DNA from 4 places in the Microbulbifer sp. Q7 genome. Region 3 is predicted to be linked to each of the others. Evidence: predicted binding sites of a transcription regulator. Region 3 holds the regulator's gene; each other region holds the start of a gene.
What was found. Region 3 encodes LexA, which represses DNA repair genes until DNA is damaged. Its sites were predicted from a motif close to ACTGTNTNTANANACAGT; they were not measured.

Region 1: recA (recombinase RecA) is a predicted target of LexA. The motif match lies at 4,455-4,472, and genes of this name have one in related genera.
Region 2: ruvC (crossover junction endodeoxyribonuclease RuvC) is a predicted target of LexA. The motif match lies at 3,304-3,321, and genes of this name have one in related genera.
Region 4: uvrD (DNA helicase II) is a predicted target of LexA. The motif match lies at 5,240-5,257, and genes of this name have one in related genera.

What each region holds. Positions count from the first base shown of each region.
Region 1 is NZ_LROY01000002.1:326,566-334,315, reverse strand. It holds gene AU182_RS07115 (Trm112 family protein) at 1-14, opposite strand, end outside; gene AU182_RS07110 (alpha/beta hydrolase) at 179-1,048, opposite strand; gene glpK (glycerol kinase GlpK) at 1,164-2,651, opposite strand; gene AU182_RS07100 (regulatory protein RecX) at 2,752-3,366, opposite strand; gene recA (recombinase RecA) at 3,369-4,400, opposite strand; gene AU182_RS07090 (CinA family protein) at 4,549-5,061, opposite strand; gene AU182_RS07085 (MaoC/PaaZ C-terminal domain-containing protein) at 5,139-6,080, opposite strand; gene AU182_RS07080 (prolyl oligopeptidase family protein) at 6,220-7,750, opposite strand, start outside.
Region 2 is NZ_LROY01000002.1:102,275-110,024, reverse strand. It holds gene tolQ (protein TolQ) at 1-533, opposite strand, end outside; gene ybgC (tol-pal system-associated acyl-CoA thioesterase) at 537-941, opposite strand; gene ruvB (Holliday junction branch migration DNA helicase RuvB) at 1,069-2,088, opposite strand; gene ruvA (Holliday junction branch migration protein RuvA) at 2,106-2,717, opposite strand; gene ruvC (crossover junction endodeoxyribonuclease RuvC) at 2,761-3,291, opposite strand; gene AU182_RS06160 (YebC/PmpR family DNA-binding transcriptional regulator) at 3,440-4,183, opposite strand; gene aspS (aspartate--tRNA ligase) at 4,280-6,058, opposite strand; gene AU182_RS06150 (FmdB family zinc ribbon protein) at 6,137-6,391, opposite strand; gene AU182_RS06145 (HU family DNA-binding protein) at 6,703-7,131, shown strand; gene AU182_RS06140 (proline--tRNA ligase) at 7,336-7,750, shown strand, end outside.
Region 3 is NZ_LROY01000002.1:869,979-877,728, forward strand. It holds gene AU182_RS09270 (hypothetical protein) at 1-195, shown strand, start outside; gene topA (type I DNA topoisomerase) at 467-3,211, shown strand; gene AU182_RS09280 (DUF6586 family protein) at 3,275-3,808, shown strand; gene AU182_RS09285 (hypothetical protein) at 3,927-4,181, shown strand; gene lexA (transcriptional repressor LexA) at 4,269-4,877, opposite strand; gene AU182_RS09295 (TIGR00730 family Rossman fold protein) at 5,093-5,743, shown strand; gene AU182_RS09300 (DUF6763 family protein) at 5,848-6,180, opposite strand; gene AU182_RS09305 (TetR/AcrR family transcriptional regulator) at 6,451-7,107, shown strand; gene nagZ (beta-N-acetylhexosaminidase) at 7,210-7,750, shown strand, end outside.
Region 4 is NZ_LROY01000001.1:512,380-520,129, forward strand. It holds gene AU182_RS01980 (glutathione S-transferase family protein) at 1-116, shown strand, start outside; gene gstA (glutathione transferase GstA) at 157-756, shown strand; gene AU182_RS01990 (multidrug effflux MFS transporter) at 775-2,022, opposite strand; gene AU182_RS01995 (DUF4153 domain-containing protein) at 2,157-3,947, opposite strand; gene hexR (transcriptional regulator HexR) at 3,980-4,834, opposite strand; gene uvrD (DNA helicase II) at 5,289-7,517, shown strand; gene AU182_RS02010 (TRAP transporter substrate-binding protein) at 7,631-7,750, shown strand, end outside.

The DNA.
Region 1 (7,750 bases), 540 kb from region 3:
TTTTTGTCCATGATGTACCCCGCTTGTGCCAACAGCCCGCCATGACTGGGCTACCGGTCAAAAATGACCGCGTATGGTACAACGCTTTCAGGGGCTTTTCACGGCCGCCGGAAGATTTCCGGGTGCGGAAGGGGAAACGGGCCGGGGGGGGCCATGCGGGCTGGTGGCCAGCCCGCTCTCAGGTGGCGGCCTGTTGGCGCTCGGATACCCCGGCGCGCTGGTCTGACGGCGCATGCTCGGCCAGATGTTCGAGCGTTGCTGTGAGCGCCTGCTCCGCCGCATCCGGTTCGTTAAAGACCTCGTGATAGGCTCCCGGGAAGACACGCAACCGGTGCTGCGCACCTTGTAGCCGCTGCTGCCAGTGCCGGGTGACATCGGGAGCAACCAGTTCGTCGCCCTCCGGCAACAGGGTCAATGTCGGGATCGCAATGGCCTCGGGGTGCGCGAGCAACTGATCGCGGGTCTTGCGGTAGGCCAGAAACCAGCGCGGCGTCACCCTGTCGTGCACCAGGTCGTCACTGCAGTACTCTTGCACGGTTCCCGGGTCGCGACTTATATAGGAAGGATTCAGCCGATTGGGCAGGGACAACCCGGGGCTGACTTTCGCCAACAGACGTATCAGGCCCACCTCGAGCTTGCCCGGCTCGCTCTTGCCGGCAAATGCGGGGGCAGACAGAATCAGACTATCGACCTGGGCGCCGTCAGCGGCCCGAGCCACCGTGGCACAGGCAATCACACCGCCCATGCTGTGACCAAGCAAGTGAATCCGCTGATCCGGGTTTTCGTGGCGCACCAACCGAATACAACAGGCGAGGTCCTCGGCGTAGGCTGAAAAATCTTTGATATCGCCGCGTCGTCCTTCGGACTGTCCGTGGCCTGCATGGTCCAGGGCATAGACGCTGTAACCGTGCGCATTGAGCGCGCGCGCAAGGTGCCGGTAACGACCACTGTGCTCACCAAGCCCATGGGCAATCACTACCACACCCAGTGCGTGCTCCACCCACCATCGCCGATAGTGCAACCGGACACCACGAGATTCCAGGAACATGGGCCCCTCCTGTTTTTATGCTTATTCGAGGATTCAGGCACTGCAATCGGGTTGAACCGTAACAGGCCTGTCGCTATCCGTTTTTGTACAACGAATAGCGCCCCTTCGCCAGCGATTATTCCGCGCGGAACGTGCGGCAGGAGGCGACGGCCCTTGCCCAACCGTTCAACAGGTCCCGACGTTGCAGCTCCCCCATCTGTGGCAGGAAATCTTGCTCGACATCCACCAGCGACTCCGGAAGGCCGCCGGGAGACCACACGCCGGCACCGATACCGGCCAACAGCGCAGCGCCCACCGCGGTGGTTTCTATCTGCCGGGGGCGCTCCACACACAGCCGGGAAATATCCGCCTGGAACTGCATCAGGAAGTTATTGGCGCTGGCACCGCCATCGACCCGCAAGCATTGCAGCTGGACACCCAGCGCCTGCGCCATCAGCTGCGCCAGTTCGTGACTCTGGAACGCAATGGACTCGAGGGTCGCCCGGACAATTGCCGATCGGCCCGCGCCACGGGTAAGGCCAAATATGGCGCCGCGAGCACCAGCATCCCAGTGCGGCGCCCCAAGACCGCTGAATGCCGGCACCAGATACACACCCCGTGTATCCGGAATCGCCTGCGCAATCTGCTCCGTTTCCGCAGCCTGCTGGATGATCCCAAGGTCATCGCGCAACCACTGCACCGCCGCCCCGCCGTTGAATACAGAGCCCTCAATGGCAAATTGCGGTTGCCCCGCCCCGTCACAGGCAATGGTGGTGAGCAGCCCATCGGGCACCAGCGGGCGCACAGCCCCGGCACAGGCGAGCATAAAGCACCCCGTTCCGTAAGTATTTTTCAGGCTTCCGGGCTCCACACACCCCTGGCCGAATAGCGCGGCCTGTTGGTCCCCCGCTACGCCACTGATAGGCACCTCGGCGCCGAGAAATGCCGAGGCATCGGTGATCGCAAACTCACTCGCTGAGTGACGGATTTCGGGAAGAATGGCGGGAGGACAGCCGAACAGGTTCAACAGCTCGCCATCCCACTGGCGGCGATCCAGGTCGTATAACAGGGTGCGGCTGGCATTGGTGTGGTCGGTCAGGTGGGATTTGCCGCCGGTCAGCCGCCAGATCAGCCAGCTGTCGATGGTGCCAAAACACAGGTCTCCCGCTTCGGCGCGGCGCAACAGTTTCGGCGATTGCTGGAAAATCCAGCGTAACTTGCTGGCGGAGAAATACGCATCCAGTAGCAATCCGGTTTTCGCCCGGATCATTGACTCGGCGCCCGCCTCGCGCAGCTCGCTGCAGATACCCGCCGAGCGGCGACACTGCCAGACAATGGCCCGGTGCACCGGCTTGCCGGTATGGCGGTCCCAAAGTACCGTGGTCTCCCGCTGGTTGGTAATCCCCAGCGCGCGGAGCTCACTGGCTGCCACGCCGGCCCGCTGCAACGCAGCCGCACAAACCCTGAGCGTTACCTGCCAGATTTCTTCGGCATCGTGCTCCACCCAGCCCGGCCGGGGGTAATACTGGGGAAACTCGGAATAGCTGCGCCCGCGCAGGCGGCCATCAGCATCAAAGACAAGCGCAGTGGTACCGGTTGTACCCTGGTCAATGGAGAGAATCATCGCGGCTCACTGTTCATTATTCGTTGTGCAGACCGTTACTCCCTAGCCAGTATATACGCCTCGTTTACCACATCCACTACGTCCAGCCCCCGGTGCGAGTCTAAAAACCCCGCCCCGGATGCTCTTCTGGTTCAGCGGCATCCAGCTCGGCGATGGCGTACTGAATCGCGTCGCTGGAAAACCCCCGATAGGCGAGATAGCGCTGCCGGCGGGCACGTTCCTTGGCCTGCTGCTGGCGATCCAGCGTGGGGGCAATTGGGCGACGGAACTTGCGCTGTAATTGCTCGAGGGCCAGCTCGAACCAATCCACACCCTCCTGCAACTGCTCCATAACCGCTTGCGCCAGCGCACTGTGTATACCGCGCAACTGCAGCTCCTGGCGAATTCTGATGGGGCCCTGTCCGCGCTGCACCCGGGAGCGGCAGAATACCTCGGCAAAGCGCTGGTCTGACTGGTAGTTGAGTTCTTGCAGGCGCAGCAGTACCGCGTCAAAGTCATCGAGTGGATGCTTTTTAGCAAGCTTCTGGCGGAGTTCGTGGCAGGAATGTTCACGGCGCGACAGCAACTCAAGCGCGTGATTGAACAGGGTCTGGAAGGTGTCGGTAGACTCCCCGGTAACCGCGCTAGCGTCGGCGGGGGAGGATGAGGCAGTTTGCGATAAGGAAACCGACGGCCAGGAGGGCTGGCCGCCGGAATTGTCGTCGGGCGAAGACAAGATCAGTCTTCCGCAGCTTCCAGCGCTTCCGGCTTAGCCTCCACCACGTCACCCAGCAACTGGGCGCGCAACTGGGCTTCGATTTCTTCCCGAATATCGGTGTTTTCCTTCAGGAATTTCACCGCATTGGCCTTGCCCTGGCCAATCTTGTCACCCTTGTAGCTGTACCAGGCACCCGCCTTATCGATCAGCCCCATCTTCACGCCGTAGTCGATAATCTCGCCCAGCAGGTTGATCCCCTGGCCGTACATGATCTGGAATTCGGTCTGCTTGAACGGGGGCGCCACCTTGTTCTTGACGACCTTGACCCGTGTCTCGTTACCGACCACCTCGTCGCCCTCTTTCACCGCGCCGATGCGGCGAATATCCAGGCGCACAGAAGAGTAGAACTTGAGGGCGTTACCACCGGTGGTGGTCTCCGGGGAACCGAACATCACACCAATCTTCATACGAATCTGGTTGATGAATACGCACAGCGTATTGGTATTCTTGATGTTACCGGTGAGCTTGCGCAGCGCCTGGGACATGAGACGAGCCTGCAGGCCCACGTGGGAATCCCCCATCTCACCTTCAATTTCGGCGCGCGGCGTCAGTGCCGCCACGGAGTCGACCACCAGCACATCCACCGCACCGGAACGCACCAGCATATCCGCCACTTCCAGCGCCTGTTCGCCGGTATCCGGCTGGGATACGATCAGTTCGTCAACATTGACCCCCAGCTTCTCGGCGTAGATCGGGTCCAGTGCGTGCTCGGCATCCACAAACGCACAGGTGCCGCCCTTGCGCTGGGCTTCCGCGATCACCTGCAGGGTCAGGGTGGTTTTACCGGAGGATTCCGGGCCATAGATTTCCACAATACGCCCACGGGGCAGGCCGCCAATGCCCAGTGCCACATCCAGGCCCAGGGAGCCGGTGGAAATCGCGGGGATGCGCACGCGCTCTTTATCCCCCATGCGCATGACGGTGCCCTTGCCGAACTGACGCTCGATCTGTGACAGCGCCGCCTGTAAAGCCTTGTCTTTGTTGGAATCCATGACCCTTCCCATGTACTTGAAGATTACTTATGGGAGGGAGCTTAGAGAAAAATTACTGTATAAGCAACCAGTAATCTGGAATTGATGGTCGGCGCACGGGCGAACCGGGCAACGGTGGTTTCAGAGGCCCACCGGAACGGTGCGCGGGTCAGCGCTGGCGATGAGACTCGGCTATCTCAAGCAATCCGCTTAGTGCCTCGATGACCGTCTTTGCCTGGATCTGCTGGCGGTTGCCATCAAAATGCAGCAGACGCGCATCGGCCTGCAACGGCTCCTGCCCCTGGCCGTGGGCCCAGCCGATCCACACCGTGCCGACCGGCTTTTCTTCGCTGCCGCCGTTCGGCCCGGCGACACCGCTCACGGCCACCGCGAGGTTGGCATCGAGACGACTGAGCACACCCACCGCCATCTGACGCACAACCGCCTCGCTAACGGCACCAAACTCCACCAGATCACCGGCATCCACACCCAGAAAATCGCGCTTGATACGGTCGGCATAGGAAACCACGGAGCCCTCGAACCAGCCGGACGCACCGGCGACCGAAGTGATCGCTGCCGCGATAGCACCACCGGTGCACGATTCCGCCGCCGTTACTTTCCAGCCGAGATCAGCGAGCACCTCGCCAAGTTTCTCCGCCAACTCTCGGGTCTGTAAATCCACCAGTTCTCCTCAGAGTGCTCAAATTAACCAGATGACCATAGATCGACAGATTGACACGAAGCAACCAGCCCCAAGGGCTAGATGCGCTCGATCCGCCCACTCAGGTGGGCACGCTTGCCTGCGGCATCGACGAGATTGAAACGCACCCCGGGATTATCGCTACAGAACTGCAGACTGACCGCAGACGGCAACAACACCGGCTTGTTAAACGCCACACTGAACTCAAAACTCCCCGATACAACATCCTCTGCCGCCTCCGCCAGCGCTGCAAGACAGTGCGCCTTCAGCCACATACCGTGGGCAATCGCCCGGGGAAATCCGAAGAGCCGGGCCGTAGACGCATAGAGATGGATCGGGTTTCTGTCGCCAGACACTCTCGCATAACGACGGCCGATATCCGCGGACAGTACCCACGGCAGTGTTCGAGCGCCGCGCATATCCATGGCGGCTTCCGGCGCCCGGGCTCGGGAACGCGCACTGCCAGCGTCGCCGGGCGCGCGTGGTTTGGTGCGACTGAGCAGGGTGCTCACGCATTCCCACACCAGCTCGCCGGCCACCTTCACCCGGGTAATCAGATCAAACTCGTAGCCCCGCTTTACCGGCGCGGGTGCCATCAGGTCACACTGGATATCCAGATGATCGCTTTCGCCAAGGCAACGGTGCTGACGGATTCGGTTGCGCAGGTGCACCACCCCCAGCACGGGAAACGGAAAGGCATCGGACACCAGCAGGTTCAACTGCAGGGGCATGGCCAGCACAAAGGGATAGGTCGCCGGCAACGCTGAATCCGGCGCAAACCCGCAGACGGCGCGGTAATCGCTAAGATGCGCGGGCTCGATACGCTGGCGCGGGAGGCTGACCGTCGCGAGCACCCCGTTGCGGCTCCCGCTCGGCTGGCCGGGTTTGCGCGCGGTCAGCGCGCGAAAATACAGAGGCAGTACCGATGGGCGGGCGTTGAGTTGAATCTGTAGTGGCATGAGGTTGCTTTGTGCGTCAGGCGCGATGGTAAATCTGGTCATCACCAGGATTGACTGCGCATCATAGTGCGAATCTGGGCAAAAAAGGTACCCCTGCCTGGTTTCCCCCGAAAAATGGCGCCGTAAAACGACAAAACCCGGCGAGCGCCGGGTTCTGTAACTTGTGTCAGACAGGGGGTGTTCAGCTGCCGGGAAGCTCGGTGATACCCATGTTGAACAGGGTAAAACCAAAGATATCGGCGTACTGCTCGATGGTTTTCGAGACCGGGGTGCCCGCACCGTGACCGGCATTGGTTTCAATGCGGATCAGTGTCGGGGCCACGCCTTGCTGTTTGTCCTGCAGCTCGGCCGCAAACTTGAACGAATGCGCCGGCACCACACGATCATCGTGATCGGCGGTTGTGACCAGTGTCGCCGGATAGTTCACGCCCCTCTTCACGTTGTGTACCGGGGAGTAACCCTTCAGGTACTGGAACATCTCTTCGCTTTGCTCGGCGGTACCGTAGTCATAGGCCCAACCCGCGCCGGCGGTAAAGGTGTGGTAGCGCAGCATGTCCATCACGCCCACCGCGGGCAACGCGACCTTGACCAGCTCAGGGCGCTGAGTCATCACCGCACCCACCAGCAGGCCACCATTGGAGCCGCCGCGAATGGCCAGATAATCACTCGAGGTATAGCCGTTGTCGATCAGGTATTCACCTGCGGCGATAAAGTCGTCGAACACGTTCTGCTTCTGCAACTTGGTGCCCGCATCGTGCCAGCGCTTGCCGTACTCACCACCACCGCGCAGGTTCGGCACCGCGTACACGCCGCCCAGCTCCAGCCACACCGCGTTGGCGATATTGAACGACGGCGTCAGGCTGACATTAAAACCACCGTAGCCATACAGGATGGTCGGGTTCTTGCCGTTCAGCTCGAGACCCTTTTTGTAGGTGATCATCATCGGCACCTTGGTACCGTCTTTGGAAGTGAAGAACACCTGCTTGGACTCGTAGCCCGACGGATCAAACTCCGCGCCAGACTCACGATAAATGTCGGACGCGCCCTGCTCCACATCGAACGCAAAAATGGTCGACGGCGTTTTGTAGTTGGTGAAGGAGTAGTACAGGGTTTTGTCTTCACGCTTACCACTGGGCGAAGACACACTGCCCGGGCCCGGCAAGGAAATTTCACGCACGCGCTTGCCGTTGTAGTCGTACTGGTACACGCGGGACAGGGCGTCCACCATGTACTCGGCGAAGAAGTAGCCTCCGCCGGTCGACGCGGTCAGCACATGGTCGGTTTCCGCAATGAAATCCTGCCAGTTTTCCGGAGCCGGATTCGACGCATCTACCGTGACTACTTTTTTATTCGGCGCATCGCGGTTGGTGACCAGAAACAGCTGGCTGCCCTGGTTGTCGATCACATAGGTATCGGAATCGAAATCGCTCAACACCTGCACCAGAGGCGCATCCTTCTGGGAGAGATCACGGATGAAGAGGTCATTGCCGGATGTGGAGTTAGCACCGGAAATGACAAGATACCGATCATCTTCGGTGACATAACCGGACACGTAGCGGCGCTTCTCTTCGTCCGTGCCGCCAAATACCAGCGCATCTTTTGACTGAGGCTGCCCCAGCTTGTGGTAATAAAGTTTGTGCTGGTCGGTTTTTGCCGAAAGCTCGCTACCTTCTGGCTTGTCGTAACTGGAGTAATAGAAGCCCTCGTTACCC
Region 2 (7,750 bases), 770 kb from region 3:
TCGGAGATACCCGGCGCGACAGTGGCAATGGTGGCCTGATGCATGGTGGCGAGACCACGAAAGGAGTTCATGATGCCCCACACGGTGCCAAACAGGCCGATATAAGGACTGACGGAACCCACTGTGGCGAGGAACGGCAGGTTCATCTCCACCTTTTCCTGCTCGCGTGACATGGCGACCCGCATCGCCCGCTCGGTACCCTCCATCACGGCCGCAGGGCTGCTTTTACCCTGCTGGCGCAGACGTGTGAATTCGGTGAAACCGGCGCGGAACAGGGACTCCACCCCGTCGATGCCGCCCTTCTCCGCGGCGGCATTGCCATCGCGAAACAGCTGGTTCAGGTCTGCACCCGACCAGAATTTGCGCTCGAAGTTGATCATGGACTTGCGCGCCCGCGACAGATAGCTGCCACGCTGGATGATCATCACCCAGGAGATGACCGAGGCCAGCAACAGCATCAGCATCACCAGTTGCACCAGCAGGCTGGCGCTGGAAATCAGGCCCCAAAGAGAAAGTTGTTCACCGGCATTCATGTTTTAACTCGCTGCCTTCAATGCTTGATAGATGGTTTCAGGTAGTGCGCAGGGTTTGCGGCTGGCATCGTCCACACAAGCCACTTTGACCACGCCCTCGCAAATAATTTCATCGCCGCGCCAGATTTTCTGTTCGAAGGTAATCGCGGCACGCCCGAGCTTGCCAATACGGGCCGAGGCTCGCAGCGCATCGTCCAGTATTGCAGACCGGCGGTACTGGACCTCAGCGGAATGCACCACCAGCAGCAACCCCTGCTGCGGCATGGCGGGCTTATCATAGCCGAGGGCGCGAACCAATTCTGTGCGCGCGCGCTCCATATACTTTAAATAATTGACGTAATACACGATTCCGCCAGCGTCCGTATCCTCGATATAGACGCGAATGGGAATAGAGAAAGGTTCTGACACACACCGTCCTTAATTGACCGACCGCAGACGCGTTTTTGTTGTTGATAGCGGTTTGGGGGCCGCCGGTGCGATTTCAAGGGCACTCAGCGGCGACAACAGGACATGCTACAGGATCGCGACCGGTTCGTCAGGTACGGTCCGGGGCGGGAATACCGAAGTGCGCATAGGCCAGCGCCGTCACCACACGCCCACGGGGAGTGCGCGCCAGGTACCCCTGCTGGATCAGATAGGGCTCCAGCACATCTTCAATGGTATCCCGCTCTTCACTAACCGCCGCCGCCAGGCTGTCCACGCCCACCGGACCGCCATCGAATTTCTCGATCATGGTCAGCAATACGCGCCGGTCGAGCTGATCGAAGCCACTGGCATCCACATTGAGCATGTTCAGTGCCCGGTCAGCGGTCTCGGTGCACACGTGGCCGTTGCCCTTCACTTCCGCGTAATCCCGCACACGACGCAGCAGGCGGTTGGCAATACGCGGGGTGCCGCGGGCGCGGCGCGCCACCTCGTGGGCCCCGCCCTGGTCCATGGCCACCCCCATCAACCCGGCAGAGCGGGCGACGATGCTGGTGAGATCTTCTACCGAGTAGAACTCCAGACGCTGCACGATACCGAAGCGATCCCGCAGCGGTGATGTGAGCAGTCCCGCCCTGGTGGTGGCTCCTACGAGGGTAAACGGCGGCAAATCCAGCTTGATGGAGCGCGCCGCAGGCCCCTCACCGATCATGATATCCAGCTGGTAGTCTTCCATCGCCGGATACAGCACTTCTTCCACATGGGGACTGAGGCGGTGAATCTCATCGATGAACAACACATCGCCAGGCTCGAGGTTGGTCATAATGGCGGCGAGGTCGCCGGCCTTTTCCAGCACCGGCCCGGACGTGGTCTTGATCGCCACGCCCATCTCTGCCGCAATGATGTTGGCCAGGGTCGTTTTACCGAGCCCGGGCGGACCAAATACTAGCGTGTGGTCCAGCGCTTCCTTCCGCAGCTTGGCGGCCTGGATAAAAATTTCCATCTGCTCGCGCACCACCGGCTGGCCCACATAATCGGCCAGGGTTTTCGGGCGCACGGCGCGGTCGTACTGTTCCTCTTGCCCGGAAGGGCCGATGGGTTCGGGGGCGATCAGGCGGTCGGCTTCAATCACAGGGTCATCTCAATACGTTATGCAGGGGCCATGCTTTTCAGGGCGAGGCGGATCAGGGTCGCGCTATCGGCTTCGGGCTGCTCCTTGGCGGCGCGGGCGACCATCTTGCTGGCGTCGGTGGGCTTGTAACCCAGCGCGGCCAGCGCGCTCTCCGCTTCACCGGCATGGTCGACCTGTGGCTCGGCGCTGGCAGCCATCAGCGGGATGTCACCCAGGTCACCGCTCTGCGGGGTCAGCTTGCCACGCAGCTCGATGATCAGTCGTTCGGCGGTCTTCTTGCCCACACCGGGTACTTTCACCAGCGCGCCAACATTGTCGTCTGCCACACAGCGCGCCAGTGCGGCGCCGTCGAGGCCGGACAGGATGGCCAGAGCCATTTTCGGACCGACACCGTTGACCTTGATCAGGGTACGGAACAGCTGCCGGTCGGATTCACGAATAAATCCAAACAACTGCTGGGAGGTTTCCGATACCGCCAGATGGGTATGCAGCTGCACGCTACCGCCCAATTGCGGCAATTCAAAGATGGTGGTCATGGGGGCCAGCACTTCGTAGCCCACACCCTGTACGTCTACCAGTAATTGCGGGGGCTGTACGGCGGCCAGTTTGCCGGTGAGTCTTCCGATCATAGGTGTTCCAAGTTGTTATTTTCCGTGGAAATAGCCACTTCCATTAACCGATGCTCAAGCGTCCGCGCCGGAACCGGGTACGAGATCCAGCCGAGGTCTGAATCAAAGTCTGCATCGTATGCATATGACACAGCGCCACCGCGAGGGCATCCGCGGCATCTTCCTGCGGTGAGGCCGGCAGCTTGAGCAGGGTTTTGACCATATGCTGCACCTGCAGCTTGTCCGCACCACCGTTTCCCACCACTGCCTGTTTCACTTTGCGTGCTTCGTACTCCGAGACAGCCAGATCCGCATGGGTGGCAGCAACGATCGCCGCCCCCCTCGCCTGCCCCAGCTTAAGCGCCGAACCGGCACTCTTGGACATAAACACATTCTCGATCGCCATCTGCTGCGGCTGATACTGCTGGGCAATCTGGCTTACGGCATCAAATATGAGCTTCAGGCGCTCCGGGAGTGGGCCATCGGGGAGCTTGATCACCCCACTCGCCACATAGCGGGCGCTGGAGCGCTCGACGTCGATGAGGCCGTAACCGGTTTTGCGCGAGCCGGGATCGATTCCCAGAATTCGGGTCACGGCGGGCCACCCCCTGTACATTTATACAATTGTTTGCGGAAGTGTCCCAAGGCGACGCCGGGGCGTCAAGGCTGACCGCCGGGTATATCGGCGGCAGATACAAAAATGCCCCGAAATTCGGGGCATTGGGTGGTGGCATCTGGCGAATCTACGCGAGCTCCGCCATCACCTCTTCCGGAATGTCAGCATTGGTGTACACATTCTGCACATCATCCAGGTCTTCCAGCATATCCACCAGTGCCATTACCTTCTCCGCGCCGTCTTTGTCCAGCGGGATGGTGGTGGCCGGAATCATGGCGATTTCCGCATTGTCCGGCTTGAAACCGGCTTCGGTAAGCGCGTCTTTCACCGGCATGTAGTCGGTAAACTCGGTGGTGACTTCGATGCTGCCATCGTCGTTGGTTTCGATGTCCTCGGCGCCGGCTTCCAGAGCGGCTTCCATCAGCACGTCTTCATCGGTACCCGGCTCAAAGTACATCTGACCCTTGCGCGCAAACAGATAAGCAACGGACCCATCGGTGCCCAGATTGCCACCGCGCTTGGTGAACGCGTGGCGCACCTCGGCCACGGTACGGTTGCGGTTGTCGGTCAGGCACTCCACCAGTACCGCCACGCCACCCACACCGTAACCCTCGTAGGTCACCGCTTCGTAGTTATCACCATCCGCATTGCCAGCGCCGCGGGCGATGGCCTTGTCGATGGTGTCGCGCTTCATGTTCGCGCCCAGGGCCTTGTCGATCGTGGCGCGCAGGGTCGGATTGTCTTCCGGGTTGGGGCCAGACTTCGCGGCCACGGTCAGCTCGCGAATGATCTTGGTAAAAATCTTACCCCGCTTGGCGTCCTGAGCCGCCTTGCGGTGCTTGATGTTGGCCCATTTACTGTGTCCCGCCATCGATGAATCTCCGGTCTTTCTCCAATAAGGTGGCTTAAAGGTGGCTTACTTTGCTTCGCGCCCCCGGCGCACACCGGGGGTGTACGTTCAGAAACTTTAGCCCACTTGCTCTTCTTTCTGACGCAGGCGGATGCTCAGTTCACGCAACTGCTTGGCGTCCACGGCGCCCGGTGCGTCGGTCATTACACAGGCCGCGCTCTGGGTTTTCGGGAAGGCGATGACGTCGCGAATGGAATCGCTGCCAGTCATCAGCATCACCAGGCGGTCGAGACCGAAGGCCAGACCACCGTGGGGTGGCGCACCGTATTTCAGCGCATCCAGCAGGAAGCCAAATTTCTCACGCTGCTCCTCCGCGCTGATGCCCAGCGCACGGAATACGGTCTGCTGCATATCCTGGTTGTGAATACGGATGGAGCCGCCACCCAGCTCGGTGCCGTTTAGCACCATGTCGTAGGCACGGGACAGGGCTTCCAGTGGGTTTTTCTCCAGCTCTTCCGCCGCGCAGGAGGGGGCGGTAAACGGATGGTGCAGTGCGGTGATGCTGCCGTCGTCGTTCTCTTCGAACATCGGGAAGTCCACCACCCACAGCGGCGCCCACTCTGCCACATACAGGTTGAGGTCTTCACCCAGCTTGCAGCGCAGCGCGCCCAGCGCTTCGGACACAACCTTGCCTTTATCAGCGCCGAAGAAGATCAGGTCGCCGTTCTCCGCCTGCAGGCGATCGAGAATCGCCCCGCGCACCTCGTTCGGCAGGAATTTGACGATTGGCGACTGCAGTCCACCTTCAAGGTCCGCCTTGTCGTTCACCTTGATATAGGCCAACCCCTTGGCGCCGTAGATAGACACATACTTGGTGTAATCGTCGATCTGCTTGCGGGTCAGCTTGTCGTTGCCGCCGGGCACTTTGAGGGCGGTGACGCGGCCTTTCGGGTCGTTGGCCGGGCCGGAGAAGACCTTGAAGTCCACTTCCGTCATCAGATCCTTGATGTCCACCAGCTCCAGAGGAATACGCAGGTCCGGCTTGTCGGAGCCAAACTTGGCCATGGCTTCGGAGAATGGCATACGCGGGAATTCACCCAGCTCCACCCCTTTCAGCTCTTTGAACAGCTTGCGAATCATGTTCTCGGTGATGGACATGATGGCGTTTTCATCGAGGAATGCGGTCTCGATATCGATCTGGGTAAATTCCGGCTGGCGGTCGGCACGCAGGTCTTCGTCGCGGAAACACTTGGCGATCTGGTAGTAGCGATCAAAGCCAGACACCATCAGCAGCTGCTTGAACAGCTGGGGCGACTGCGGCAGGGCAAAGAACTTGCCACCGTGGGTGCGGCTCGGCACCAGGTAATCGCGCGCGCCTTCCGGGGTGGCCCGGGTAAGGATCGGGGTCTCGATGTCGAGGAAACCTTCACCATCGAGGTAGTTGCGGATAGCGGTGGTGAGCTGCGAGCGGAAGCGCAGGTTGTGCTGCATCTCATTGCGACGCAGGTCCAGGTAGCGGTACTTGAGGCGCACGTCTTCGCCCACCGCGGTGTGCTCGTCCAGCTGGAAGGGCGGGGTTTCCGCACTGTTGAGGATTTCCAGCTGCAGGCCGTACACCTCGATTTCGCCGGTGACCATGTTGGGGTTCACCGCCTCCGGTGCACGGGCGCGCACGCGGCCGGTTACTTTGAGGACATACTCGCTGCGCACTCGGTCGGCAAGCTCAAAATGCTCTGCGGCATCCGGATCGAATACCACCTGGGCGATGCCATCGCGGTCGCGCAGGTCGATGAAGATGACTCCACCGTGATCGCGGCGGCGGTCTACCCAGCCACACAGGGTTACTTCGCGGTCAATATCGGCGGATCGCAGGGCGCCACAGTAGTCGGTGCGCATGGAGTCTTATTCCCTTAGTAATGTTTCGATTCTGCTGGTTGTTCTGGATGCCGCCTGTCTTAGCTTGGCCCAGATGTGTCAGCTGGCTTTGGATTCGGTGCCACTTCCGCTGCTGGATTTGGCGGCATCACCGGCAAGGTTCTTCTTGCTGCCGGTTTTGAAGTCGGTTTCGTACCAGCCGCCGCCCTTCAGGCGAAAGCCGGCCGCACTGATCTGTTTGCTCAGCTCCGCCTTGTTGCAGGCGGGGCAGTCTTTCAGCGGAGCATCGCTCATACGCTGCAGGGCTTCCAGATGGTGGCCACAGGCCTTGCACTGGTATTCATAGATAGGCATCGTGATTACCCGGATCTCACTGAATATAAAGGGGCGCAGATTATACATGAGCACCTGCGAGGGAAGAAGAAGCCTTTAATTTGAGGGCACCCGCCACCCAGACGCTGTGCGTGCGGCGGGATTTGAGGGCCATTTTTCGAGCAAAACCCTGTAAAAAAGCACTTTTTTTCTGTTTTTACCCCGTGCGCGCGGACAAAAACTGGATATACTTCAGCTCAGTACTTGGGTAAGCCTAGGCCCCACAGCCCGGTAAGCCTTGTTGTACACACACTTTCACTGGAAAAACACGTATATAAAGAAGGAAGCTAACGATGGCCGCAAAGAAGAAAGCCGCAGCTAAGAAAGCCCCCGCCAAGAAGACTGCAGCCAAAAAGGCTCCAGCCAAGAAAGCCGCAGCCAAGGCCGCTCCGGCCAAGAAAGTGACTGCGATCAAAGAGAAGTACACCAAAACCCAGATTCTGAATCAGATCGCCGAGAAAACCGAGCTGTCCCGCAAGCAGGTGCAGTCGGTACTCGACGAACTGACCGACGTGATCGAAGGCCACGTGAAGAAGCGCGCAGTAGGCGAGTTCGCCCTGCCCGGCCTGATGAAGATCACCACCGTGAAAAAGCCGGCCAAAAAGGCGCGCAAGGGTATCAACCCGTTCACCGGTGAAGAGACCGTGTTCAAGGCCAAGCCTGCGAGCATCCAGGTAAAAATTCGCCCGCTGAAGAAGCTCAAGGAAATGGCCGAGTCCTGATCCCCGCTGCGTTCAGCCCCGAAAACCCCGCTTTTGCGGGGTTTTCTGTTTTTGGAACACGAGCTTTGTGCGAATTGCGCTCCTTGGCGGCACCTGCACCTTCGCATCGAGTTCGGTGGCCCCTACCAAAACCCGCCCCCACCGGCGTAAAATGGCCGCCCTCTAACTTTCCCCTAAATTCCACCGACAGAAAAAGAAAGCACTATGCGCGCATCCCGCTATCTGATCGCCACCCAGAAAGAAACCCCCAATGACGCAGTGGTCATCAGCCACCAGCTGATGCTGCGCGCCGGCATGATCCGCCGCCTGTCCTCCGGACTCTATACGTGGCTGCCCACGGGTCTGCGGGTACTGCGCAAGGTCGAGAACATTGTGCGCGAGGAAATGAACAACGCCGGTGCACTGGAAGTACTGATGCCGGTGGTACAGCCGGCCGAGCTGTGGGAAGAATCCGGCCGCTGGCAGCAATACGGCCCGGAGCTGCTGCGTATCCAGGACCGCCACAACAACCCCTTCTGCTTGGGTCCCACCCACGAAGAAGTAATCACCGACCTGATTCGCAACGAAGTCAACAGCTACAAGCAGCTGCCGGCCAATTTCTACCAGATCCAGACCAAGT
Region 3 (7,750 bases):
CTGCCGGCAGATGCCACGGCAGTCTATGCCAATGACAGTGGATTGGGTGTGCAGTGGCGCGAACGCAGTGGGAACGGCGGGTTGGCGGCGCTGCAGAAGGCGCTGGATACCATGCGGCCGGTAATAGAAGAAGCGATTCGGCAGCAGCAATCGCGCTCGGAGGATGCCGGCGATGAGAGCGATTCCCTGAGTTAACGCTGCGCCTTGCCGGAGTGGTCTATTTTTTACCGACCACTCGCGCTCTGGCACCTCCGTTGGCCGTGCCGAGCGCTGCCGCAGTAGTACTGAATCGCCGGTCAGAGAGGCGGGCACAGACGGTTAATCAACACACAATTGGCTCATCAATTTGTGACGCTTGCTTGACCGCACCGGGGGCGAAGCATATATATTCGCGCAGCGCACCGTTGAAAACGGCTGCAGCCCCCGGTGCGAAAGCAGTAAATTTTCTATTAAAAATCAAAAGCTTATGGGTAAATCACTGGTCATCGTCGAGTCGCCGGCGAAGGCGAAAACGATCAACAAGTATCTCGGAAAAGACTTTGTGGTGAAGTCCAGCATTGGTCACATCCGGGATCTTCCCACTGGGGCATCGAACAAGCAGCCGGTGGACGCCAAGGAGCGCGCGCGCCGCGCTGCGGAAACCCGCAAGCTTTCTCCCGAACAGAAAGAGATCTACAAGCGCAAGAAAAGCCGCGAGCAGCTGATCCGGCGCATGGGGATCGACCCCGACCACAACTGGGAAGCCCACTACGAAATCCTGCCTGGCAAGGAAAAGGTGGTGGATGAACTGCGCAAACTCGCCGCCAACGCTGATCACGTCTATCTCGCAACGGACTTGGACCGCGAGGGGGAGGCCATTGCGTGGCACCTGCGGGAAGCCATTGGCGGTGACGAGCAACGGTACCGCCGGGTGGTGTTCAACGAAATCACCAAATCGGCGATTCAGGAGGCGTTTCAGGATCCGGGCCCCCTGGATATCGATCGGGTGAATGCACAGCAGGCGCGGCGTTTCCTCGACCGCATCGTGGGCTACATGGTTTCCCCGCTGTTGTGGGAAAAGGTCGCGCGCGGACTGTCGGCAGGCCGTGTTCAGTCGGTGGCAGTGAAACTGGTAGTGGAGCGCGAGCGGGAAATTCGGGCGTTTATTCCCGAAGAGTACTGGACCCTGTTTGCGGATACGCAAACCGCCAAATCTGACGCCCTGCGCCTGGAAGTGAAAAAGCAGGCCGGTGAGGCCTTCAAGCCCACCAACGAAGAGCACGCCATGGCGGCGCTGAAGGCGCTGCAGACCAGCGACTTCACGGTGAGCGCGCGGGATGACAAGCCCACCAGCTCCAAGCCTAGCGCACCCTATATCACCTCTACGCTGCAGCAGGCTGCCAGTAATCGTTTGGGCTTTAGCGTAAAGAAAACCATGATGATGGCCCAGCGGCTTTATGAGGCGGGCTACATCACCTACATGCGTACCGACTCCACCAACCTGAGTGCGGAAGCGGTGTCCTCGTTGCGCGAGTTCATCGAAGAAAATTACGGTGACAAGTACCTTCCGGAAAATCCGAATCGCTACAGCAGCAAAGAGGGCGCACAGGAAGCGCACGAGGCGATTCGTCCGTCCGATGTGCGGGTGAAACCCAACATGCTGTCGGGCATGGAGCGGGATGCCGAGCGCCTGTACACCCTGATCTGGCAGCAGTTTGTGGCGTGCCAGATGACACCGGCGCAGTTTACCTCGACGTCTGTGGTGGTCACGGCAGGGGACTTCGAATTGCGCACCCGCGGTCGCGTTATCCGCTTCGACGGCTTCCTGAAGGTGGCGCCGGCGCAGAGCAAGAAAGACGAAGACCTGGTATTGCCGGACATCAAGGTCGGTGAAAAGCTGAACCTGAAAAAGCTCGATCCCAAGCAGCACTTCACCAAGCCTCCCGCGCGCTTCAGCGAAGCGGCGCTGGTAAAAGAGCTGGAAAAGCGCGGTATTGGCCGTCCATCGACGTACGCATCCATTATTTCCACGATCCAGGATCGCGGTTACGTGCGTCTGGAAAACCGTCGATTCTACGCGGAGAAAATGGGTGACATCGTCACTGATCGCCTCAGCGAGAGCTTTACCGACCTGATGGACTACGGATTTACCGCCAGCCTGGAGGAGTCCCTCGACTCGGTTGCAGAGGGCAAGCGGGGCTGGAAAGACCTGCTGAATGATTTCTATGCCGGTTTCAGCAAGCGTCTCGAAGTGGCGCAGGATAAAGAAGGCGGCATGCGCCGTAATTCGCCCACGGATACGGACATTGAGTGCAGCCAGTGCGGCCGCCATATGCAGATCCGCACCGGTTCAACCGGCGTCTTTCTGGGCTGCTCCGGCTATGCGTTGCCCCCCAAGGAGCGCTGCACCAACACCATGAACCTGGTGTCTGGTGAAGAAGCCGTTGACGCCGATAAAGATGAAGAGGCGGAAACACGCCAGCTGCGCGAGAAGCGCCGTTGTGGCAAGTGCGGCACGGCAATGGACAGTTATCTGGTGGATGAACAGCGCAAGCTGCACATCTGCGGTAATAACCCGGACTGCCCCGGCTTTGAAGTGGAAAAAGGCACTTTCAAGATCAAGGGCTATGACGGTCCGCTGATCGAGTGTGACAAGTGTGGGGCGGATATGCAGTTGAAGTCCGGCCGTTTCGGCAAGTACTTCGGCTGTACCAGCGAGACCTGCAAGAACACCCGCAAGCTACTGAAGAGCGGCCAGCCGGCACCGCCCAAAATGGATCCGGTACCCATGCCGGAGCTGCCCTGCGAAAAAGTGGACGATACCTACATTCTGCGTGACGGTGCCTCCGGTCTGTTTCTGGCGGCCAGCCAGTTCCCGAAAAACCGTGAGACACGCGCCCCGCTGGTGAAGGAACTGCTGCCACACAAGGACGAGATCGACCCGAAATACAGCTTCCTGTTTTCGGCGCCCACGGAAGACAACGAAGGCCGCGACACGGTGGTGCGGTTCAGCCGCAAGACTCAGGAGCAGTATGTCCAGAGCGAGGAAGAGGGTAAGGCCACCGGCTGGAAGGCCTTCTATCGCGATGGCAAATGGCAGGTAGACGCGCCGGCGAAGAAAGCACCCGCCAAGAAGAAAGCTGCGGCGAAAAAAGCACCGGCTAAAAAAGCGGCCGCTAAAAAGGCACCAGCCAAGAAAAAGGCCACCACTAAAAAATCCCCGGCCAAGTAATTGGCCGGTTACTCTGCTCAGCAGGTCGTTGTAAGAAACAGGGAGAAATAGGGAGTATGCAGGTTGAGTAATCCCTATACCGGTAGCGTTGCGTCAGCACTGCGCAAAGCCCAGCTGATCCTCCAGGCCCCCGTCCCGGGTGAGGCGGCAGACAGTCAGCAGGCGCTGCTGGAAAGTGCTTTGCAGGAAGCGGCGCTGATGCAGCTGTGGCGGGCCTACAAAGCATTTCTTGCGGAGCAGGGGCAGCAGCTCCAGCTGGGGTTCCGAGCCGGGGCCGAGCCGGATACTGCGCAGGCACTGGCGCAACTGGTGTCAGCGCGCGGTAAGTTCAGCGCCGAAGTCAATGAGCTGGTGAGCCTGTCGGAAAACCCGGAAAGCTGGTTTCAGGGCATGCAGGCCGCCTGGGAGGCCCTGTGGCGGCCGGCAGGTACGGAAGCGGCTCAGTCTGAAGGCGCCGCGGGCGTGCAGACCCTGATCCCTGTGCAGCAGCTTGACCGAGCAGCCCCTGAGCCCCTGAGCCGGGATCTGCTGATGAAGTGGCTGCGCGCGCTGAACGAGCTGGTAGTGCGCCAGCGGGCCCACGGGCAGGAGTGGTAAGCCCACCCGAGCTGGATTCGGGTCTGTCCTCTGATTAATCACCCCTCCCTGTGATACACTGCCAAAAATCGCGCCGGCTGGTGGCAGGCGCTTCCCGGGAAGATAAGTGGAGAGATGAATGTCTTCTGAGACCTACGAAATCATCGAGTTGTCCAATGGTGATGTGGCGCTGCGGCGTGCTGGTCACAAAGATGATCCGTTGGTGCGTATCCATTTTTCTGCCGAGAGCCTCGATTTTCTGCGTGAGCACAAAGTGACCATTGCGCGCGCCATGCTGGAGGCAGGTATCGAAGCGGTACAGGAAATCAATGCCCTGGAGCCAGAGCCTTTTGAAGAAGAGGACGTGGATTTGACCGAGCACACGATCCATTGATGCCGGTTGATTCGGACGCATAAAAAAACAGGGCCAAGGCCCTGTTTTTTTATGCGTCGGCGTTTGCCGTAGTGCGCTGCACGTTTATCAAACCGGGTTTTGCCGGATAACACCCACAGCCAACCCCTCAATGGCAAAGTTGCGATCACGCATGTCAACTTCAATTACATTGAAGTCTTCGTTCTCCGGCAACAGCTGAACCGTCGCCTGGTTACCGCGGCGCTTGAATCGTTTCACTGTCACTTCGTCCTCGATTCGCGCCACCACGATTTGGCCGTTGCGAATGTTGTCAGTCCGCTGCACCGCCAGCAGGTCGCCGTCGAGAATACCCGCATCCTTCATACTCATACCGTGCACCCGCAGTAGATAATCCGCCGGAGGGTGGAAAAACTCGGCGGGAATCTCACAATATTCCTCAATATTTTCCTCTGCCAGCACCGGGTTACCAGCGGCAACACGGCCGACAATGGGAAGGCCGGTGTGGTGGTCGGGGATACGGATACCACGGGAGGCGCCGGCGACCATCTCGATGGCACCCTTGCGCGCGAGCGCCTTCAGGTGTTCTTCCGCCGCATTGGGGGAGCGGAAGCCGAGTTCCTGGGCAATTTCCGCGCGGGTGGGGGGGTAACCGGTGTCGTCCAGGTACGTTTTGATCAGCGCAAGTACCTGGGCCTGGCGGGCAGTGAGGTTTGTCATGGGCAGTTCCTGTTATTCGAGATCTTCCATCCCGATTTCCCGGGGTCTGTATTTTTATACAGTTGCTGTGATTATATACAGATTTGCTGAAGCCGCAAACGCCGGGTGGATTGCGGGAACTGCTAGACTGTAAGCGGGTTTGGTGTATGGGGTTTGGTGTGTATCGCTGACATTGCCCATGCGCTTCGCCAGGCATACGGATAAGGAGCAGGCATATGCTGGATGCAAAAATGCCCGAAGCATGGCGAGTGCTGCGTATTCAGTCTGAACTCGTGGATGGCATCGAGCGGCTGATTACCCTCAAGGGTGCGGTGACCGTGTTCGGGAGTGCGCGGTTTCCCGAAGAAGCCGCAGAATATCAGGAGGGCCTACGCCTTGGGGAGTTGCTGGCCCGTGAAGGGGTGCCGGTGATAACCGGCGGTGGGCCGGGAATTATGGAGGCCTGCAATCGCGGTGCGTTTTGCCAGTCTGGGGAATCCATCGGGTTGAGCATCGAGTTGCCGCACGAACAACTGCCCAATGCCTATCTCGATATCAACCTGAATTTTCGCTATTTTTTTGTGCGTAAATTTATGTTCGTCAAACACGCGATGGGTTTTATTGCCATGCCCGGCGGCTATGGCACCCTGGATGAGTTATTTGAGGCACTTACGCTGGTGCAAACGCGCAAGGTCCGGCGCTTCCCCATTGTTCTGGTGGGGAAACAATATTGGGCAGGGCTGGTGGACTGGATGCGCAATACCGTGCTGACGCGCGGCTGTATTGATGCCGACGATCTGAGCCTGTTTACGCTGGTAGACACCGTCGATGAAGCGGCACAGATCATAATCGAGTTTATCCGCGAGTGTGACGGGGAAGCCCGTTAATCCATCGCCCATTTATCGGTATTTCAACGGCCCCTGTCTGCGGACACTATCTGCTGGGGGAGGCTGCAAGCCTGCGGCCGGTTTCGCGATCACCGGTTTCGAGATCAGAAGGAATCGTCGGTCCCTGGAAACGAGTCGCCCTCCAACCTGTCGATGGCGCTCTGCACCGGCGAAAGAATCGGGCTGCGGAACCCTGAGTCTTCTTCGTCCTGCATTTCTTCCGCGAGGATGCCGTAACCGGCATTGGCATTTTCCGGTTCCGCGGCGCCAATCACCGGCAGCCTTGGCCAGCTTTGAAAGTCGATTTCCCCCAGTGAACCGTCCAGGTACTGGATTTCGATGGTGCGGGACGGATGGTCTACGGCCACCACTTCGAACAAGTCCCCACTGTCGAAATTTTCAAACCAGCTACCAATTTCAGGAGCAATTCTAGCCATGATGTGGCCCTCCCGGGTCAATGCGTTGTGGCTCGGATTAACAGAGCCTCTGCACTCAATCTAGTGTGGAGGCGGGAGTCTCGGTAACTGGCAGGTCGCAAATGGCATGCAGTGTTACCTTGGCGCGTGACGGTGAGAGGTCGGTTTCACCCGTGGCGATCTTTCTGTGTCGACCAGTGAGCGCTGGTGGGCTGCCGCGCGGGGATGACTATGCTAGTCTCTCGGTTTAAACAAACGTTTTAATTATCAGTTTGAAACTGTGAGTAGGGCATGAGTCAGCTGGACACCGTCAACCGTATACTGGATGCCGCCGAGGTGCTGTTTGCCGAGCGCGGATTTACCGAGACCTCACTGCGGACCATCACCAGCACGGCGGGCGTGAACCTGGCGGCGGTGAATTATCACTTTGGTTCGAAAAAGGAACTGATACAGGCGGTATTCGAGCGCTTTCTGACCCCGTTTACGGAGAACCTGGATAAAGAGCTCAGCCGCCGGCAGGCCCAGCTGGAAACGTCCCCGGGGGAGCAATTGCAGGTAGATGACCTGCTCGACAGCCTGTACAGCGTGGCCCTTGCTGGCCTGGCAAAGGAGGGGAGAGACCCCAAGCGTTTTATGGGGCTGCTGGGCCTGGCCTACACCCAGTCACAGGGACACCTGCGCAGGTTCATCGTGTCCCGCTACGGGGCCAGCTACCGTCGGTTTGCCGGGTTGCTCGCCAATACCTTGCCGCACGTGGATCCGGTCACTTTTTACTGGCGGCTGTATTTCATGCTGGGCGCGACCATCTTTTCCCTGTCGAGCTTCGACGCAATCGAAGCTATCCTTCGGGAAGACTTCGGTGCCGAGAGCAGTCTCGACGAGACCCTGGCGCGGCTGGCCCCCGCCGCAGCGGCGATGCTGACGGCTGCGGAGCCCAAAGATACATAATCCCTCATTGCGACTTGTGGAAGTCAACGGACCCGATACTGCGGGCCTTCGGCGCAACAACTTCGCGGCAACAACATTGACTGAGAGTGGGAGCTGGAATTCATGTCCGATCAGATTGGTCCGGTGATGATTGATGTCGAGGGTACGGAACTCACGACGGAAGACCGTGAACTCTTGCGTCATCCGCAGGTTGGCGGACTGATTTTCTTTGCGCGCAACTACCACGATCGTCCGCAGCTGGAGGCGCTGGTGGCCGACATCCGCAGTGTGCGGCCAGGGATTCTGCTGGCAGTGGACCAGGAAGGCGGGCGGGTGCAGCGCTTCCGGGATTCCTTTACCCGTTTACCGTCCATGCAGGCACTCAGTGCGCGGGCGGATAGGCAACAGCTGAAAGACGTGGGGTGGCTGCTTGCGGCCGAGTTGCTGGCGGTGGGTGTCGACTTCAGTTTCGCGCCGGTGCTGGATGCCGATGACAACTTCTGCCGTATTGTTGGCGACCGGAGTTTCGCCTGTGACCCGCTGGCACTCGCGGCCAAAGCGCGCCCGTTTATGGCGGGCATGCACGAGGCTGGTATGGCCACCACCGGCAAGCATTTCCCGGGACACGGGCAGGTCCTTGAAGACAGTCACGAAGAGCTGCCGG
Region 4 (7,750 bases), on a different contig from region 3:
TGGACTTCCACCACATCAAAACCCACTACTACGCCAGCCACAAAAACATCAATCCCACCGGGATTGTGCCGCTGGGGCCGGAGCTGGATTATTCAGCGCCCCACGGTCGCGGCTGATTTTGCGATGTGAACCAATCAAACTCTGTGAGGAAGTGTCATGAAGCTGTTCTATGCCCCGGGCGCCTGCTCCCTGTCCCCGCATATCGTTGCCTGCGAGGCGGGTATTGACCTGGATCTGTGCAAGGTCAACCTGAAGACCAAGCAGACCGAAAGCGGCGGTGATTTCACCGAGGTGAATCCCAAGGGCTACGTGCCCGCGCTGCAGCTGGAAGGCGGTGAGGTGCTCACCGAAGGTCCTGCCATTGTGCAGTTCCTGGCGGAGCAGAAGCCGGAGAAAAAACTGGCCCCGGAATACGGCTCCCTGGATCACTACCGGGTACTGGAGTGGCTGAACTACATCTCCACCGAAGTGCACAAATCCTTTGTGCCGCTGTTCTGGGGCGGGAGTGACGAGGACAAGGCGGAGGCCAGGGAAAAACTCGGCAAGCGCTTCCACTATGTGGAAGAAAAAATGGCCGGTGATTACCTGATGGGTGACGACTTCTGCATCGCCGATGCCTACCTGTTTACCGTGTACAACTGGTGCAGCAAGGTGGAGGTGGATACCGGCCGCTGGCCCAAGCTCAAGGCCTTTGCCGAGCGCATGTCCCAGCGCGAAGGGGTCAGGAAGGCGATGCAGGCAGAAGGCCTGCTGTAATCGCCCCGGCTCCGGGGCCTACTTCACTCTTTCCTCGACGCCGATCGGCTGCCGCGCCCTGGCCACAAACAGGGCGAGGCTCACGGCGGCGGCCGCACAGCACAGCATGCCCACGGCAATCGGCACCAGGGTGCCGGTATGTACCGCATTCACGGTCCCGCCCAGCACACCCCCGAAAATAAACAGCGACGCACCGTACAGCGCATTGGCGGTGCCGCTGATATTGGGAAAAAACTCCAGGTAACAGGCGGCGGAATTGGGCGCGATGATGCCAATGGAGCCCATCGCCATCACCAGCGGGACCATCCACGCCAGCAGCGGCTGCCGGTCACCAAAATACAAGGTGCTGGCCACCAGTAGCGCACAGGACATCAGCAGTGCACCGACGCCCACCACCAGAATCTGGCGTGGCTCGAATACCTTGAGCAGGCGGATATTCAGCTGCACCAGAATTGCCAGGCCCAGCACGCAGCTGCCAAACAGCAGGGGAAATTGCTCCGAGCTGACGCCAAAGTGGTCCATAAAGACAAACGGCGCGGTGGTGATATAGATAAACATGCAGCCACTGACAAACGCCTGTCCGAATAGAAAGCCCAGCGCCCGCCGGCAGCGGAAAATCTGCCCGTAGCCCTGCAGCATGCTACGTCGGGACTGGCGCTGGCGACGCGCGCGGCGAAAGCGCGATACCGTTTCCGGCAGGATGCCGCGCACCAGCAACATCATCAGCAGGCCGTACACCAGCAGGAAAATAAAAATGGTGTGCCAGTCGCCGAAGCTCAGCAGGGTGGCGCCAATTACCGGAGCCACCATGGGCGCGATCAGCATCATGGTGGCGATCATCGACATGATGCGTGCCGCCTCGCGGCCGTGGTACAGGTCGCGCACGATGGCACCGCAGATCACCGTGGCAAAGCCACCGCCCACCGCCTGCAGGAAGCGCAGTGCAATCAGCAGTTCCACCGTGTTGGCAAACAGGATCAGAATGGTGCTGGCGATAAAAATGCTGAGGCCGATGGTGCCGATAAGGATGCGCCCCAAGCGGTCGGACAGCGGCCCGCCAAAGATCTGCCCTACCGCGAAACCCAGCAGGTAGCTGGACACCGAATGCTGCACCTGCGCCACTTCCACACCCAGGGCGGCGGCCATATTGGGGATGGCTGGCAGGTAGGTGTCGATGGCAAAGGGTGTCAGCGCCACCAGCGCAGCCAGACAGGGGGCGAACCAGCGCGGCGGCTTGCCTTGGGCGTCGAAAAAATTCGGGGGCATAGTAAATCGGGTACGACAGTTGGTTGGCGAACACGGGCGGTCGATGGGCTTGGTATTACGCAACCGCGGGGCCGGCATGGTAGCGGCCCCGTGCGGTGGTTTCCATGACAGTGGGAGAATACCGGGTCAAACGGTTACTGGGTTGGGTCGAACAGCAGTTCATCTTCCAGGTACAGGCTTTGCCAGCGGGAGGGGCGCAGCGCAAAGTTACCCCTGGCGAGCCGCTCCTTCAGCCGATCAAAGGATTCAGTGGTGGTGCGGCTGCTGTCGGCAAACACGGCCCAGCCATCGTCTGCAGCGGTGTGGGCGGTGATCCGCAGCCAGTGGCGCTGATCCGTGCTGGAATCCCGGTGTTCAAACAGGAGGTATTCGGGCTTTCCGTCGCCGTCGAGGTCCTGCACCAGCCACAGGCAGGCGCGCCCCTCCTGCTCACAGGCCCTACCCGCGGCGCCGAGGTCGGCGTGTTGCGGTGGCGGTGACGCACCTGTGGGCAGCACCGGAATCTCCCGCACCCGCTGCGCGCGAGCGTGTATCTGTAGCGGGTTTTCCCGAAGGTTCCCGTCAATCTCTGGTGCTAGCAACTGTTGTAGATGTTCGGCGATGTCTTTGTCCTGCTGGATTGCCGGCAGTGCCTGCAGGCTTTGCAGCGCTTCCAGCCCAGGTCGCCCGAGCTTCTGACGCAGGAAAAAGAAATCAAAATCCGCCAGCGCCACCCGCCCGTCCTGTAGCCGCGCCGCGTGGCTGTCGGCGCTGATGCGCCAGAAATTTGCCAGTGGCGACTGGGTAATCAGGCATACCGCCAGCACCCACAGCGCCAGCCCGCTATTTAGCCGTGGCAACCAGTCGGCCCAGTGCCCGCCCCGGCGCAGGATGGCGACACTGTAGCTGACGGCCAGCAGCGCCAGGGTCAGCGCCACCACAAAACCCCACAGCCGCTCCGGGGTCCAACCGTACTGGTGCACCCGCAGGAACAAGCCGTACAGGGCGAATCCGGCATAAATCGGCGCGAGCACCAGGGCCAGCAACAGCAGGCGATTGACCCATTTGGGGTAGCGGGCGAAGGGAAACTCGTCCTGGATCACGCCGTTGGTGAAAAACAGCAACAGTGCCAGCAGCCACAACAGCAGGGCGCTGCCGTGGCCGGTGTCCCAGATCGGCTGCAGTCCGGTAAACGGCAAGGTGGCGAGGAACACCACGGTCAATACCCCCAGCAGTGGCAGCAGAGCCACCAGCATGGTGCGCAGCAGGCGCTTCAGGGTGAGCACAAAGCTTTGTTGCGAGCGGAACAGGATGGCGCCACAGCCCGTCACCAACCAGGTCACCGGGTAGAAAAACCAGTCTTCCTCAAACAGCTCCCTGAAAAAGCCCACACCCACCAGCTTGAACAGCGACTGCCACAGGAACAGGATCAGCCAGAAAATCCCGGTAAAAATCAGGGTGAGGCCGACGGTCAGCGCCATGTCCCAGGAATAGTGGAACTGTGCGGAATAGCCCGGCCAGCGCAGCTGCGCCGTGCCGGTGGCGCCCGCCCGCAGCAGGAAAGCGACAATAAAGGTGGCAACCACCACGGCAACGCAGAACGCAAACGGCCAGTTGCAATCGATCATATCGGCGGGCGTGCACTGATAGCCCCGGTAGCTGGCCAGCAGAGCCAGCAGTGCGGCGTACGCTGCGATGATCCACCAGTACCCCCGCGCCAGACGCGGCGCCACCGTGACAATAATCAGTGGTGGCAGGGTGATGACCAGGGTGTAGCAGAGAAATTGCCACACTGGCGACCAGTGCTCGACGGCGGCAAAGAACTTGAGTGCGTAAAGGGCAAGGCCTTGAAGAAGGGCGGCGATCAGGATCAGGCGCTTTTCGGCGATGCCAAGATCCTGCGGTTGGTTGGGCGTATTATCTTGTTGGTCGCTGCTTCCGTGCATATCGCGTCCTGTTCGCCTCTTTTGCGGTCGTATTAGTGCTTCTCTTCCCGCAAATTATAGAGGCCTTTTTTCAGCTTCAGCAGGTGTTCCTGCAATTGCGGCCCCTTGCGCTGGGCCACGCCGATAGCCAGCACGTCGATGACCACCAGGTGCGCAATGCGCGAGGACAGCGGCGTATACAGCTCGATGTCTTCCTCCACATCCACTTCCAGCGGAATGCTGGACTGGCGTGTCATCGGGGAGCCGCTGGGGCCGAGGCCGATAACGATGGCGCCCTGCTGCTTGGCCATTTCCATGGAGCGCAACAGCGAGGAGGTGCGACCGCTCTGGGAGATGGCGACCACTACGTCCCCGGGCTCCATGCTCATCGCCGACATGCTCTGCATGTGGTGGTCGGAGTGGGCGGCGGTGGCCATCTGCAGGCGGAAGAATTTGTGCTGGGCGTCGGCGGCGACCGCCCCGGAGGCGCCGAAGCCGAAGAATTCCACGCGTTTAGAGGCGGCAATGGCGGCCACGGCGGCTTCCAGCGCGCGCCCGTCGATCTTGTCGCGCACATTGAGCAAGGTGTCGACGGTGGAGTCGAAGACCTTGCGCTTGTATTCGGCGATGGTGTCGGTCTCGGTAACCGCGATCTGGCCAAAGCTGGGGCTGGAGGCGAGCTGTTGCGCGAGGTTGAGCTTGAATTCCTGAAAGCCGGAACAGCCGACGGCGCGGCAGAAACGCACCACGGTGGGCTCGCTCACCTGGGCCTCGGTGGCAAGATCCACTATGCGCATATGGATGATTTCGCCCGGATTGGCGAGAATGTATTCGGCGACCTTGCGCTCCGATTTCCGCATGGAACTCAGCTGTTCGCTGATCCGCTGCGTGACTTCCGCTGGCTTCACGACTCTACCTTCTATGGTTCAAGCCGTGCAGTTTAGCGGTATGGCGGGGTGCTGGCGAGCCTTGGCTTATATTGGACCTGGGGCGGTGCTGGCACCGGTGGGCCTATGCGGGACACGCCGTGCACCCATCCCTGGGGGCTCTTCTGCGAGGTCCCTCTCGCAGAAGGTCCCGCATAGGCCCACCGATACCATCACCTTCGCTTCGGGTCTGTGAGTTTTGGACAAATTTTGCGGGTCAGACAGGACTCGAATGCTAAGGGACTGATACCGGATATAGCTTTGCGGGACCGTCTGCGGCCAGGACGGCCGCAGCCGAGCCCCCAGGGATGGGTGCACGGCGTGTCCCGCAAAGCTATATCCGGTAGCAGGCCCGCCACCGAACCTTATTCGGGCGCACCACAAAACCCTGTTTATATACCCAGTTATCCCAAAACCCCTGATACAATCCGCCCCCATGGACGTATCTGAACTCTTAGACCCCCTCAACGACCCCCAGCGCGAAGCCGTCGCGGCGCCGCCGGGCCATCAACTGGTTCTGGCCGGCGCCGGCTCGGGCAAGACCCGTGTGCTGGTGCACCGTATCGCCTGGCTGATGCAGGTGGAGGGGGCATCGCCCTACTCCATTATGGCGGTGACCTTTACCAACAAGGCCGCGCGCGAGATGCGCGGGCGCATCGAGGAACTGCTGGGGGTAAACACCTTTGGCATGTGGGTGGGCACCTTCCACGGCCTCGCCCATCGCCTGCTGCGTGCGCACTGGGCCGAAGCGAAGCTACCGCAAAATTTCCAGATCCTCGACAGCGATGACCAGCTGCGCCTGATCAAGCGGGTGCAGAACGAACTGGGGCTGGACGATAAAAAGTGGTCCCCGCGGGAGACCCAGTGGTGGATCGGCGCCCAGAAAGACGAGGGCATCCGCCCGCAGTATATCCAGCTCACCGGCGACCCCTGGCTGCAGACCATGGTGCGTATCTACAGTGCCTACGAGGAAGCCTGTCAGCGCGCCGGCGTCGTGGACTTCGGTGAACTGCTGCTGCGCGCCCACGAGCTGCTGCTTAATAACGACAGTATCCTCGCCCATTACCGCCGCCGCTTCCCCTATATCCTTGTGGACGAGTTCCAGGACACCAACACTATTCAATACGCCTGGCTGCGCCTGCTGGCCGGGGATCAGTGTGCGATCACCGCAGTGGGGGACGACGACCAGTCCATCTATGGTTGGCGCGGTGCCAAGATCGAGAATATCCAGCATTTCGAGGCGGACCTGAAAGGCGTGCAGACGGTACGCCTGGAGCAGAACTACCGCTCCACCAGCACGATTCTGAACGCCGCCAACGCGGTGATTGCACACAACTCCGGCCGCCTCGGCAAGGAACTGTGGACCGAGGGCGATAAGGGCGAACCCATCTCGCTGTACTCCGCCTACAACGAACAGGACGAGGCGCGCTTTATCGTCGAGCGTATCCAGGACTGGGTGCGCGACGGCAACCGCCGCGACAGTATCGCCATCCTGTACCGCTCCAACGCCCAGTCGCGGGTGCTGGAAGAAGGCCTGCTGCGCGAGCAGGTGCCCTACCGCATTTACGGCGGCCAGCGCTTCTACGAGCGCATGGAAATCAAGAATGCGCTGTCGTACATGCGCCTGATCACCAACCGCCACGACGACACCTCCTTCGAGCGGGTGGTAAATACCCCCACCCGCGGCATCGGCGCGCGCACCGTGGATACCGTGCGCGAGTTCGCTCGTGAACACGGCTGCTCCCTGTGGGACGCTGCGTCCAAGATGCTGCAGCAAAAGGTGCTCGCCGCCCGCGCCGGCAATGCGCTGGGCAATTTCCTCAGCCTGATCGACGCGCTGGATGAGGAGAGCACCGACAAGACCCTCGACCACATCGCCGAGATGGCGATCGAGCAGACCGGCCTGATCGAGTTTCACGGTAAGGAAAAGGGCGAGAAGGGCCAGACGCGGGTGGAGAACCTGCAGGAACTGGTCAGCGCCTGTCGCGCCTTCGACGGCTTGCCCACCGTGGACGCGGATGGCGAAGCGGTGGACGAAGAAGAAATCCCGCTGATCAACCAGTTCCTCGACAGCGCCGCGCTGGACGCCGGCGAGGGGCAGGCAGACGAGTTTGAAGATGCGGTGCAGCTGATGACCCTGCACTCCGCAAAAGGCCTCGAATTCCCGCTGGTGTTCATGGCCGGCGTGGAAGAAAACCTCTTCCCGCACAAAATGTCCGCCCAGGAACCCGGGCGCATGGAGGAAGAGCGCCGCCTCTGCTATGTGGGCATCACCCGCGCCATGCAGAAACTGTACATCACCTACGCCGAGAGCCGGCGCCTGTTTGGCAGCGAGACCTACAACAAGCCGTCGCGGTTTATCAGTGAAATCCCGGTGGAATACATTCACGAGGTACGGCTCAAAACCGAAATTTCCAAACCCCTGTTCCAGCCGAACGCCGGCAAGTACGGTGGGGGCATCAACCCATACTCTGACGCTGCCCCGGACTTTGACGACGACCTGCCGCCGCTGGCATTGGGCGGCCGCGTGGACCACGCCAAATTCGGTGAGGGCACCGTGATTCAGTTCGAAGGCAATGGCCCACGCGCACGGGTGCAGGTCAACTTCGACGACGCCGGCAGCAAATGGCTGGTAGTATCCATGGCCAAGCTACAGCCTCTGTAACCGCAAATGGTGGATGCGCTTCGCTTATCCACCAATCCATAGCCCAAAACTCCGTCATCCCGGCTCAAGTCAGGGATGACACAAAAAACCGAAGAATAAAAAATCAAACGGATATGAAAAAAATAAACTGGTATCCCCCCGTTATCCTCGGCCTGCTCGCCCTGCTGGTGTTGACCTTTGGCGCATTAGTGGTTTCCCGCTCTGATCAGGTGCAGACCGTTACCTCGCTAAAA